Regions from separate parts of the Streptomyces sp. NPDC048612 genome, predicted to be linked through region 2. Evidence: riboswitches for the same ligand, from Rfam matches in the RefSeq annotation. Region 2 holds a riboswitch; the other holds the start of a gene.
What was found. Region 2 has a riboswitch for glycine ahead of cycA (D-serine/D-alanine/glycine transporter). Riboswitches for the same ligand answer to the same signal wherever they lie in the genome.
Positions count from the first base shown of each region.

Region 1: linked by a shared signal. The riboswitch ahead of gcvT (glycine cleavage system aminomethyltransferase GcvT) and the one ahead of cycA (D-serine/D-alanine/glycine transporter) in region 2 are both predicted to bind glycine.

Region 1 is NZ_JBICVV010000016.1:92,030-97,287, reverse strand. It holds gene glyA (serine hydroxymethyltransferase) at 1-835, opposite strand, end outside; gene gcvH (glycine cleavage system protein GcvH) at 963-1,340, opposite strand; gene gcvT (glycine cleavage system aminomethyltransferase GcvT) at 1,483-2,664, opposite strand; glycine riboswitch at 2,811-2,906, opposite strand; gene ACGFN2_RS23470 (AAA family ATPase) at 3,167-3,853, shown strand; gene ACGFN2_RS23465 (enhanced serine sensitivity protein SseB) at 3,943-4,749, shown strand; gene ACGFN2_RS23460 (enhanced serine sensitivity protein SseB C-terminal domain-containing protein) at 4,822-5,258, shown strand, end outside.
Region 2 is NZ_JBICVV010000018.1:88,067-93,324, forward strand. It holds gene gcvP (aminomethyl-transferring glycine dehydrogenase) at 1-1,358, opposite strand, end outside; glycine riboswitch at 1,509-1,604, opposite strand; glycine riboswitch at 1,961-2,057, shown strand; glycine riboswitch at 2,058-2,149, shown strand; gene cycA (D-serine/D-alanine/glycine transporter) at 2,425-3,900, shown strand; gene ACGFN2_RS24965 (SDR family NAD(P)-dependent oxidoreductase) at 4,027-4,818, opposite strand; gene ACGFN2_RS24970 (TetR/AcrR family transcriptional regulator) at 5,011-5,258, shown strand, end outside.

The sequences.
Region 1 (5,258 bases), on a different contig from region 2:
ACGCGGCGACCTTGAAGGAGACGGCCTTGGCGGCGATGACGTGCTCCAGCGGGCCGCCCTGCTGGCCGGGGAAGACCGCGGAGTTGATCTTCTTGGCCAGCTCCTGGGTGGACAGGATCACACCGCCGCGGGGACCGCCGAGGGTCTTGTGGGTGGTGGTGGTGACCACGTGGGCGTGCGGCACGGGGGAGGGGTGCAGACCCGCCGCGACCAGGCCGGCGAAGTGCGCCATGTCGACCATGAGGTAGGCACCCACCTCGTCGGCGATCCGGCGGAAGGCGGCGAAGTCGAGCTGGCGCGGGTAGGCGGACCAGCCGGCCACGATCAGCTTGGGACGGTGCTCCTTGGCGAGGCGCTCGACCTCCTCCATGTCGACCAGGTTCGACTTCTCGTCGACGTGGTAGGGCACCACGTTGTAGAGCTTGCCGGAGAAGTTGATCTTCATGCCGTGGGTGAGGTGGCCGCCGTGGGCGAGGTTGAGGCCCAGGATGGTGTCGCCCGGCTTGATGAGGGCGAACATGGCGGCGGCGTTGGCCTGCGCACCGGAGTGCGGCTGGACGTTCGCGGCCTCGGCGCCGAAGAGCGCCTTGATGCGGTCGATGGCGATCTGCTCGACCACGTCGACGTGCTCACAGCCGCCGTAGTAGCGGCGGCCGGGGTAGCCCTCGGCGTACTTGTTGGTGAGGACGGAGCCCTGGGCCTCCATGACGGCGACGGGGGCGAAGTTCTCCGACGCGATCATTTCGAGGGTGGACTGCTGGCGGTGGAGCTCGGCGTCGACGGCGGCGGCGACGTCGGGGTCGAGCTCATGGAGGGAGCTGTTCAGAAGCGACATGAGATCTTCCTGGGGAGTCAGGCGGTGCGCGGGGCCCCCGGACGGGGTCCGGGGGGCTTCCGCACGGGCGGTGGCGGGTCGGAGGTCCCCCGTCCGGGCGACGCCGGGAGCGGGGGCGAGCCGGGGCTCAGCTCTGGATGAAGGCGGCGTACTCGTCGGCCGAGAGCAGGTCGCCCGGCTCGCCGCTGATCTTCACCTTGAACAGCCAACCGCCCTCGAACGGGGCGGAGTTCACCAGCGAGGGGTCGGCGACGACGTCCTCGTTGATCGCGGTGATCTCACCGTCGACGGGCGAGTAGAGGTCGCTGACCGACTTCGTCGACTCCAGCTCGCCGCAGGTCTCGCCCGCCGCGACCGTGGAACCGACCTCAGGGAGCTGGACGAACACGACGTCGCCGAGCGCGTTGGCCGCGTGCTCGGTGATGCCGACCGTCGAGGCGCCGTCCTCGGCGCCCGACAGCCACTCGTGCTCCTTGCTGTAGCGCAGCTGCTGGGGGTTGCTCATGGCTCGATTCTCCTGTACGCGAGGGTGTGATCGTGAAGGGGGGCACTCCCCCGGCTACCGCTGGGGGACCCCCCACCCGGAGCGGGTCCGGGGCAGGTCCGGGGGTGGCGGGACACGGGGTGCGCGCCGCCGCCGGTGGCCGCTACTTCTGCCGCTTGTAGAACGGCAGAGCGGTGACCTCGTACGGCTCATGGCTTCCACGGATGTCCACACAGACACCCTCGGTGCCCGGCGTGGCGTACGCCGCGTCGACATAGGCGATGGCGACGGGCTTGCCGAGCGTGGGGGACGGGGCCCCGGAGGTGACCTCGCCGATGACCGTGCCGTCGGCCGTGACGACCGGGTATCCGGCGCGCGGCACCCGGCGGCCCTCGGCGATCAGTCCGACCAGCTTGCGCGGCGGCTGGGTCTCCGCGCGCTCGGCGGCCGTGGCCAGCGCCGCGCGGCCCACGAAGTTACCGCCGTTGGAGGTCTTCTCGAACTTCACGACCCGGCCCAGGCCCGCGTCGAACGGCGTGGTCGCGGTGGTCAGCTCGTGCCCGTACAGCGGCATGCCCGCCTCCAGGCGCAGGGTGTCCCGGCAGGACAGCCCGCAGGGCACCAGCCCGGCGTCCTTGCCCGCCGCGGTCAGCGCCTCCCAGAGGGCGACCGCGTCGGCCGGCCGGACGAACAGCTCGAAGCCGTCCTCGCCGGTGTAGCCGGTACGGGCGATCAGCGCCTCGACGCCGGCGACGGTGCCGGGCAGGCCCGCGTAGTACTTCAGGCCGTCCAGGTCGGCGTCGGTGACCTGCTTGAGGATGCCGGGGGACTCCGGGCCCTGCACCGCGAGCAGCGCGTAGGCGTCCCGGTCGTCGCGGATCGCGGCGTCGAAGCCGCCCGCCCGCGCGGTCAGCGCGTCCAGCACCACCTGGGCGTTGGAGGCGTTGGCGACGACCATGTACTCCTGCTCGGCGAGCCGGTAGACGATCAGGTCGTCGAGGATGCCGCCGGCCTCCTCGCAGATCATGGTGTAGCGGGCGCGGCCCGTCTTGACGCCGCCGATGTTGCCGACCAGCGCGTAGTCGAGGAGATCGGCGGCCTGCGGGCCGGTGACGGTGATCTCGCCCATGTGGGAGAGGTCGAAGAGGCCGGCGCGGGTGCGGACGGCGACATGTTCGTCGCGCTCGCTGCTGTAGCGCAGCGGCATGTCCCAGCCGGCGAAGTCGGTCATGGTCGCGCCGAGCGCGCGATGGGTGGCATCGAGAGCGGTGGTGCGGCGCGCAGCGTCTCCGGCAAGGGTGGTGGTGGGAGACGGGCGGGAGGTACGACGGGGGGCATCAGTCATGGTTCTGGGCTCCCAGGCAGGGGTGACAAGACGTTCTCCCCATCTGTCATCGGAACCTGAGAGGTTCACCGGGATACCGCGAACGGACCCGGTTTGCACCTTGGGTGGAGCCGGCCCTCGGGCTGCGGCTCGCTTTTCAGATCTGCCTCGCCCGCGCGGTATAGGGGCCTGAGAGATTCAAGGGAGGACTTGCTCCTTCGGCGCCCCGCCATCACGGCCGGGGACTCTCCCGCGCAGGTTACAAGCGGCCGGTATGCAGTTGGCGGTGCACGGGTGAGCTGTGATGTGCACGTGGCGGCCACATCATTACACGGGAACGCCGGATAAAGGAGCCCCAGCCGCCGTACCGTCCACGACATGGGCGGATCGCACAATCACCTTGATGGGCATTACCTTTTCTTGACACTCTGCGGGTAGGGGACGGAACCAAACCGGACCAGAACGGGCGGGGAGGGCGATCACGGTGCACAGTGAAGCGGCATTCGGGGCGACTTCAGGGGTCGTGCCCCCGGGCGCCGCGCCGGCGGCGCCGTCCGCCGCCAGGACCCGGGCCGGCCGTGCGTCGCGGTCCGTCCTCCGGCCGGGGCGCGGCGCAGCCGTCGTGGACCTGCGGGGCGAGGCGCGGGCCCCGGGCGCCGCCGAGCTGCGGTTCCCGGCCGGCGACCTGGTGGTGGTCTCCGGACTGCCGGGCAGCGGCAAGAGCACCTTCATGCACCGCGTCGTACCGCCCCTGGACGGGCGCGGCGCCGAGGTGTACCGCATCGACTCGCAGGACGTCCGCGAGCGCTGGGAGCGCGGCAGGCTGCGCCGGCTGCCGTACGGCCTCTACCGCCCGCTGGTGCGGGCCGCCCACTATCTGACTCTGGGCCGCGCGCTGCGCTCCGGTCACAGCGTGGTGGTGCACGACTGCGGAACGCTGGCGTGGGTGCGCCGCTGGATCGCCCGCGCGGCGCTGCGCGGCGGCCGCGGGGCGCATCTGGTGCTGCTCGACGTGGCACCCGAGGTGGCGCTCTCCGGCCAGGAGTCACGGGGGCGCGGGGTGTCCGGGTACGCCTTCGCACGCCACCGCGGGGCGGTGGGCCGGCTGGTCGGCGCCGCGGAGTCGGCCCGGCTGCCGGAGGGCTTCCGCTCGGCCGTCCTCCTCGACCGGCCCGCGGCGGGCGCCCTGGAGACGCTGACCTTCCACTAGTCGCCGGACACCGCCCCCGCACGCCACGGCGCGCGTCTTCTCGTTTAGGGTCTTTGGCCAGATGGCGCGGTTTGGAACGGGTGGGACACATGACATTTCCGGAGCAGGGGATACCGCAGCTGGCATGGCCGGCGAACGAGCTCGAAGAGGTGCTGTCCGCTTCGGTCGGACACCCGGGCGCCGGGGGCCGGATCGTCGAGGTCCTCGGCCGTAGCCGGCTGTGGGTGCCGCTGCCCGAAGGCGGCGGCCCGGAGAGCGCGGGCCCGGGCGCAGCCGGCCTCGACCTGCCCACCGTCGAGCTCGACGGCGCGCCCTACGTCCCGGTCTACAGCTCCGAGCAGGAGTTCCTGCGGGTGATCGGCTCGCACATGTCCTTCACCGTCGCCCCGGCACGGGAGTTCGCCCGCGGGCTGCCGCCGCAGCTCGGTATCGCGGTCAACCCCGACGGCACGGTCGGCGTCCCGCTGCCGCCGCCCGCGGTGGCCGAGCTGTGCCGGGACCGGCATGTGGGTCACCACGACATCGAGGGGCTGCCGAGCGGCGGCCGGGTGCGGCTCTTCGAGCCGGACTGGCAGGACGAGCCGGTGGACTTCCTGGCCGCGGCCGGACTGGAGTTCTCCGGCGCCGGAATTGTCCTGAGTGCCCGGCGTGCCCTGGCAAGCGTCGAGGGCGACACGCCCGCGCTGTTCGTCGGTGTTCAGGTCGCGGCCGACGTCGCCGCCCTCCAGGACGGCACCGCCCGCCAGGCGGTACTGTCAGCCCTGGGACGTGCGCTCGGCGCGGTGCCGATGCCCTGGCCCGTTCAGCTCGTCATGCTCGACCTCGCCCAGGGCGACCCGGTCGCCGGCTGGATGCTGGAGCGTGTGCGGCCCTTCTACGCCCGGGACCACTCGTAGGGCAAGCCCTAAGCTGGTTGGATGACAGGCGGGCGCACCCCACGTGCCCTGCCGAGAGAAGGGACGGACCACGTGAGCGCGGGTGCGCATCAGGGACCGGCGGCGGCCGGACAGCTGGAGCAGCTGCTCCAGCAGATCTCGCCCGGCCGTTACGACGCCTATGAAGCACTGCTGCACGCGCTCGCCGCGGGCCAGGTCTGGATGCTCCTCTGGCAGGGCCGGGCCGGTATGCCCGACGCGCAGTACGGAAACATGGAGGTCGAGGGCCTCGGCTACGCGCCGTGTGTGACCTCGGCGCCCGAACTCGCCGCCTCCGGCTGGAACCGCGACCACGAGGTGGTCACCGGCCCGGAGATCGCCGCCGCGCTCTTCCCCGACCGCTGGGGCCTGTGGCTGAATCCGCACGCCCCCGGCGGCGGTGTCGGTATCCCCTGGCTCGATCTGCGCCGGATCGCCGGCGGTCTCGACCGGCTGCCCGCCGGCCCGCTGCGGATCTCGGAACCGGTCAT
Region 2 (5,258 bases):
CAAGCGCCGTCGGCCGGGCCGTCCGGGTCGTCCCCCGCCGCGCCGAAGGCGTCGAGCACCAGCCGGACGTGGTCGTGCGAGGTGGCCTCGGAGCAGGAGACGCCGACGTGGTCGGTGTCCACCAGCCGCAGCAGCAGCCCCTTGTCGTGCGCGGCCGCGACGACCTCCCCGGCCCGGCCGGGGACCCGCACCAGCAGGGTGTCGAAGAACTCGGGGTGCACCACCGTGATCCCGCTGTTCCGCAGCCCGGTGGCGATGCGCGCGGCGTGCCGGTGCGTCCGCCGGGCGATCCCGGTCAGCCCCTCGGGGCCGTGGTGCACGGCGTACATCGAGGCGACCACGGCCAGCAGGACCTGCGCGGTGCAGATGTTGGAGGTCGCCTTGTCGCGCCGGATGTGCTGCTCGCGGGTCTGCAGGGCGAGGCGGTAGGCGGGCCGGCCGGCGTCGTCCACGGACACGCCCACGAGCCGGCCCGGCAGGTGCCGTTCGAGCCCTTCGCGGACCGCGATGTAGCCGGCGTGCGGTCCGCCGTAGAACAGGGGGACGCCGAACCGCTGGGACGATCCCACGACGAGGTCGGCGCCGAACTCCCCCGGTGGCACGAGCAGGGTGAGCGCCAGCAGGTCGGCGGTCACGGTGACCAGCGCCCCGCGCTCGCGCGCCGCCGCGGTCACCCCGCGCAGGTCGCGGACGGCTCCCGAGCAGCCGGGGTAGGACAGCACCACCCCGAAGAAGTCCTCCTGCGGCAGCGGCTCGGCGACGTCGATCCCGACGACCTCGATGCCGACCGCGGAGGCCCGGGTGCGCAGGACGTCGAGGGTCTGCGGCAGGGTGTCACGGTCGACCAGGACGCGGTGGCGGCTACGGCCGGCGACGCGTCGCATCACCGTGACGGCCTCGGCGACCGCGGTGGCCTCGTCGAGCAGCGACGCGTTGGCGGTCGGCAGTCCGGTGAGGTCGCCGACCATGGTCTGGAAGTTGATCAGTGCCTCCAGCCGGCCCTGGCTGATCTCCGGCTGGTAGGGCGTGTAGGCGGTGTACCACGACGGGTCTTCCAGCACATTGCGCCGGATCACCGCGGGGGTGGTGGTCGCGTGGTAGCCCAGTCCGTTCATGGGGACGGTCACGGTGTTCCGTCCGGCGAACTCCTGCAGCTCCGCGCGGGCTTCGGCCTCGGTGGCGGCGGCGGGCAGGTTCAGACCGGAGGTGCTCCGGATGCCGCCGGGGACGGCGGCGTCGATGAGGGCGGCCAGCGTCGGGTAGCCGACTGCGGCCAGCATGGTGGTGCGGTCGGCGTCGTCGACGCCGATGTGGCGGGTGGCGAACTCACCCGGCGCGGAGGACTCGGGGTAGGTCATGGTGGGAGGCTCCCTGTGGGGGCACCGCGGATGCGGCGCCGTGGACGGGTTGCCTCCCCGCTCTGTCATCGGTACCTGAGAGCTTCACCACCGGGTCCGGCGGTTTGCACCGTGGGCGCAGGACAGGACGTCCTGACTTTCCAGAGTCGCCTGGCCGAAGCGGTAGTGGGGCCTGAGAGATTCTGGGGAGAGTTGCTCCTTCGGCGCCTCGCCAAGGGTGGGCGAGGGCTCTCCCGCTTCGGTTCGAACAGCGCGATGTGAAGTTGTCGGGCGGCGCGGTGGTGAGGCCGGGATGCTCCGGGGAGGAGGTGCTCCTCCGGCGCCACGTCGTCACCCGACGTGGGCTCTCCCGCCGCGGAACCGTCAGCAGAGCAGACGCTGCCGGATCTTTCCCGAGGCAACGTACGGGCACCGGAACACAGCCGTCAAGGGTCTGCCGACGGACCTGCCGGTAACCTGGCGGTCCCGGAAGCGAGGCCGTGAGCTGCACAAACGCCGTCCCCTACGGGGAAGCGCCGCGCTACCCAGGAGTAGCGTCCAGCCTTCGGCCGGTCCCTTGACCGGCCGCTGAGGGGGCCCTAGCCTCACCGCACATCGCCGTTCACCCCGGAGCGGGAGAGCACTGGATCAGCCAGACCCGGTCGCCGAAGGAGCAACACCTCCCCGGAAACTCTCAGGCATCCCTACCGCTCGGGCAGGCAACTCTGGAAAGCAGGCGCCGACGCGCCTCGCCGACGGTGCAAGCCGCGCCCTGAGCGCGGCGAAGCTCTCAGGCTCATGACAGAGGGGGAGGCTCACTCGGCCGCACGGGCCCCTGCCCGTGCTCGACATTCGAGGAGCCCCTGATGGCTCTCCTGCCGCTCTCCCCCGACCGCCACCCGCCTGCCGGCTCCCGGGCTGACGGTCAGGCTTCTGTGTGGGCCCGTTCAGCGTACTGACACCCTTCAGTTCGGCTGCCGCGTCTGCGCGCGCAGCCCCTGCCGCACGCCCCTGGGGCGCGTGGTCATGCTCCGAGAGACCCCCTGTCCCGTGCCCGCACGGGGCTTGAGATCCGCGAGGTTCACCCATGCCTGAACACAGTGACACCGGCCTGACCACCACGCCGGCCGGCTCCACACCCCCGCCCGAGGGTGAGCAGCACCTCTCCCGCCAGCTGTCCAACCGGCACATCCAGCTCATCGCGATCGGCGGGGCGATCGGCACCGGCCTGTTCATGGGCTCGGGCAAGACCATCTCGCTGGCCGGGCCCTCGGTGATCTTCGTCTACATGATCATCGGCGTGATGCTCTTCTTCGTGATGCGGGCGATGGGCGAGCTGCTGCTGTCCAACCTGCGCTACAAGTCCTTCGCCGACTTCGCGGCCGACCTGCTGGGCCCGTGGGCCGGCTTCTTCACCGGCTGGACGTACTGGTTCTGCTGGATCGTCACCGGCATCGCCGACGTCATCGCCATCTCCGGGTACGTGGCCTACTGGTGGCACGATCTGCCGCTGTGGATACCGGCGCTGGCCGCCGTCGTCCTGCTGATCGCCCTGAACCTGCCCACCGTGAAGGCCTTCGGCGAGACCGAGTTCTGGTTCGCGCTGATCAAGATCGTCGCGATCGTGGCGCTGATCGTCGTCGGGCTGGTCATGGTGTTCAGTCACTTCCAGGCGCCCGGTGGGGCGGCGGCGAGCTTCTCCAACCTCTGGAACGACGGCGGGTTCTTCCCCACCGGCCCCATGGGGTTCGTCGCGGGATTCCAGATCGCGACCTTCGCCTTCGTCGGCATCGAACTGGTCGGCACCACGGCGGCCGAGGCGGAGAACCCGGAACGGAACCTGCCCAAGGCGATCAACTCGATCCCGGTGCGCGTGATGCTGTTCTACGTCGTCGCGCTGGCCGTGATCATTTCGGTGACGCCCTGGCGCGAGATCAGCGCGGACCGCAGCCCGTTCGTCGTGATGTTCACCCTTGCCGGTCTGGGGATCGCCGCCTCGCTGATCAACTTCGTGGTGCTGACCTCGGCCGCCTCGTCGGCGAACTCGGGCATCTACTCCACCTCCCGGATGGTGTACGGGCTGGCCCAGGAGGGCGACGCCCCGGGGCGCTTCGGCAGGCTCACCTCCAGGAAGGTACCGGCCAACGCCCTGCTCCTGTCCGGGATCTTTCTGCTCGCCGGTGTGGTGATGGTCGCCATGGACGACTCGATCATCGAGGCCTTCACCCTGGTGACCACCGTGTCCGCCGTGCTGTTCATCTTCGTCTGGTCGATCATCCTGATCAGCTACCTCGTGTACCGCAGGCGCCGTCCGCACCTGCACGAGGCCTCGGCGTTCAAGATGCCCGGCGGCATCGTCATGTGCTACGTCGTGCTCGCGTTCTTCGCGTTCCTCATCTGGGCACTGACCCAGGAGGCCGACACCCTGCGGGCCCTGGTGGTGACGCCGGTGTGGTTCGTCGTCCTCGGCGTCGCCTGGGCCTGCCTCCGCCGCCGCCCGCACCATTCCGCGCGTGCGGCGGCCTTCCGTGCCGCACTCCGCGACGGCGCACGGCAGGACTGACCCGGCCACCGCAGAGCCAGGGATTCCGGGGGAATCCGCGAAGACGCCCGGCCGGGATTCCCGGCCGGGCGTCTTCATGAACGGCGCGCGGCCGACGGCCCCTTCACCGCGCGTACCGGCCCCCGGCTACCGCCGTTCCCGCTGGGCCGCCACGACCTGGTTGATGGTGCGCTCGGCGCCGGAGCCGCGCTGCACCTTCTCCGCGAAGCCGGGGAACTGCCCGGCGATGGCGCTGAGCACCTTCAACTCCACCGGCGCCACGTTGACTTCGCACAGATCGCGCTCGACGGCCCGGATCACCCCCGCCACCACCTGGCCCGGGGAGACCATGCGCACGCCGGCCGGCGGCGTGGCGCCCGTGACGGCGAACATGCCCGCCTCGCTGACGGCGCCGGGCTGGACCACGGAGACACCCACCCCCGTACCGTGCAGGTCCTGGCGGAGGGAGAGCCCGAAGCCGCGCAGCCCGAACTTGGCGGCGCTGTAGAGCGAGGAGTACTTGGTGGCGGCCTTCCCGGAGATCGAGCCGACGAGGGCGATATGGCCCCGGCCCCGCTCGGTCATCCGGGGGACGAGCGCGCGGGTCAGCATGACGGGGGCCCGCAGGTTCACCGTCAGCGCGCGGTCGATCTGCTCGGGCGTGTAGTCCAGGAGCGCCCCCGAGGAGGGCAGCGCGGCGTTGGCGATCAGGATGTCGGTGTCGGGGCAGGCCTCGGCGAGCTGCTCGACCTGGTCCGGGTCGGCGAGATCGGCGGTGACCGCGCGGGCGCCGAGTTCCCCGGCGAGCGCCTCCAGGGCATCGGGACGGCGCCCGGAAAGCACCAACTTGGCTCCCTGGGCTGCCAGTTCACGGGCGAGTGCCTGACCGATGCCGCCTACGGCCCCGGTCAGGAGAACGGTTGATCCTGCGATGCGCATGGGACGAGCCTCCAGAAAACTGTTCGTTCGAACGAACAGTATGGAGGAGGGGCGACCGTGTCAACAGCGGATGCCGCCGGACCCGCTGGCCGCGTCGGCGCCGACGACCCGGCCGGCGGGCGATCCGCGCTGGTCAGAGCGGCCCCCGCCCTCCCGCCGTGCCGGGCGGAAGCCGCTGGCACAATGACTGCCATGGCCAAGTCCCCCGGAACCCGGCAGAGCATCATCGACGCCGTCCTGCGCATCATCGGTGAGGACGGCATCGCCGCGGTCACCAACCGGCGGATCGCCAAGGAGGCTCAGGTCTCGCTCGGCTCGGTCACGTACCACTTCGCGACCCAGCACGAGATGCTGCGGGAGAGCCTGCTGCACTTCGTCGCGGAGGAGACCCGGCGCTTCACCGAACTCGCCGACCAGTGCCAGACCGACGGGATGGACAT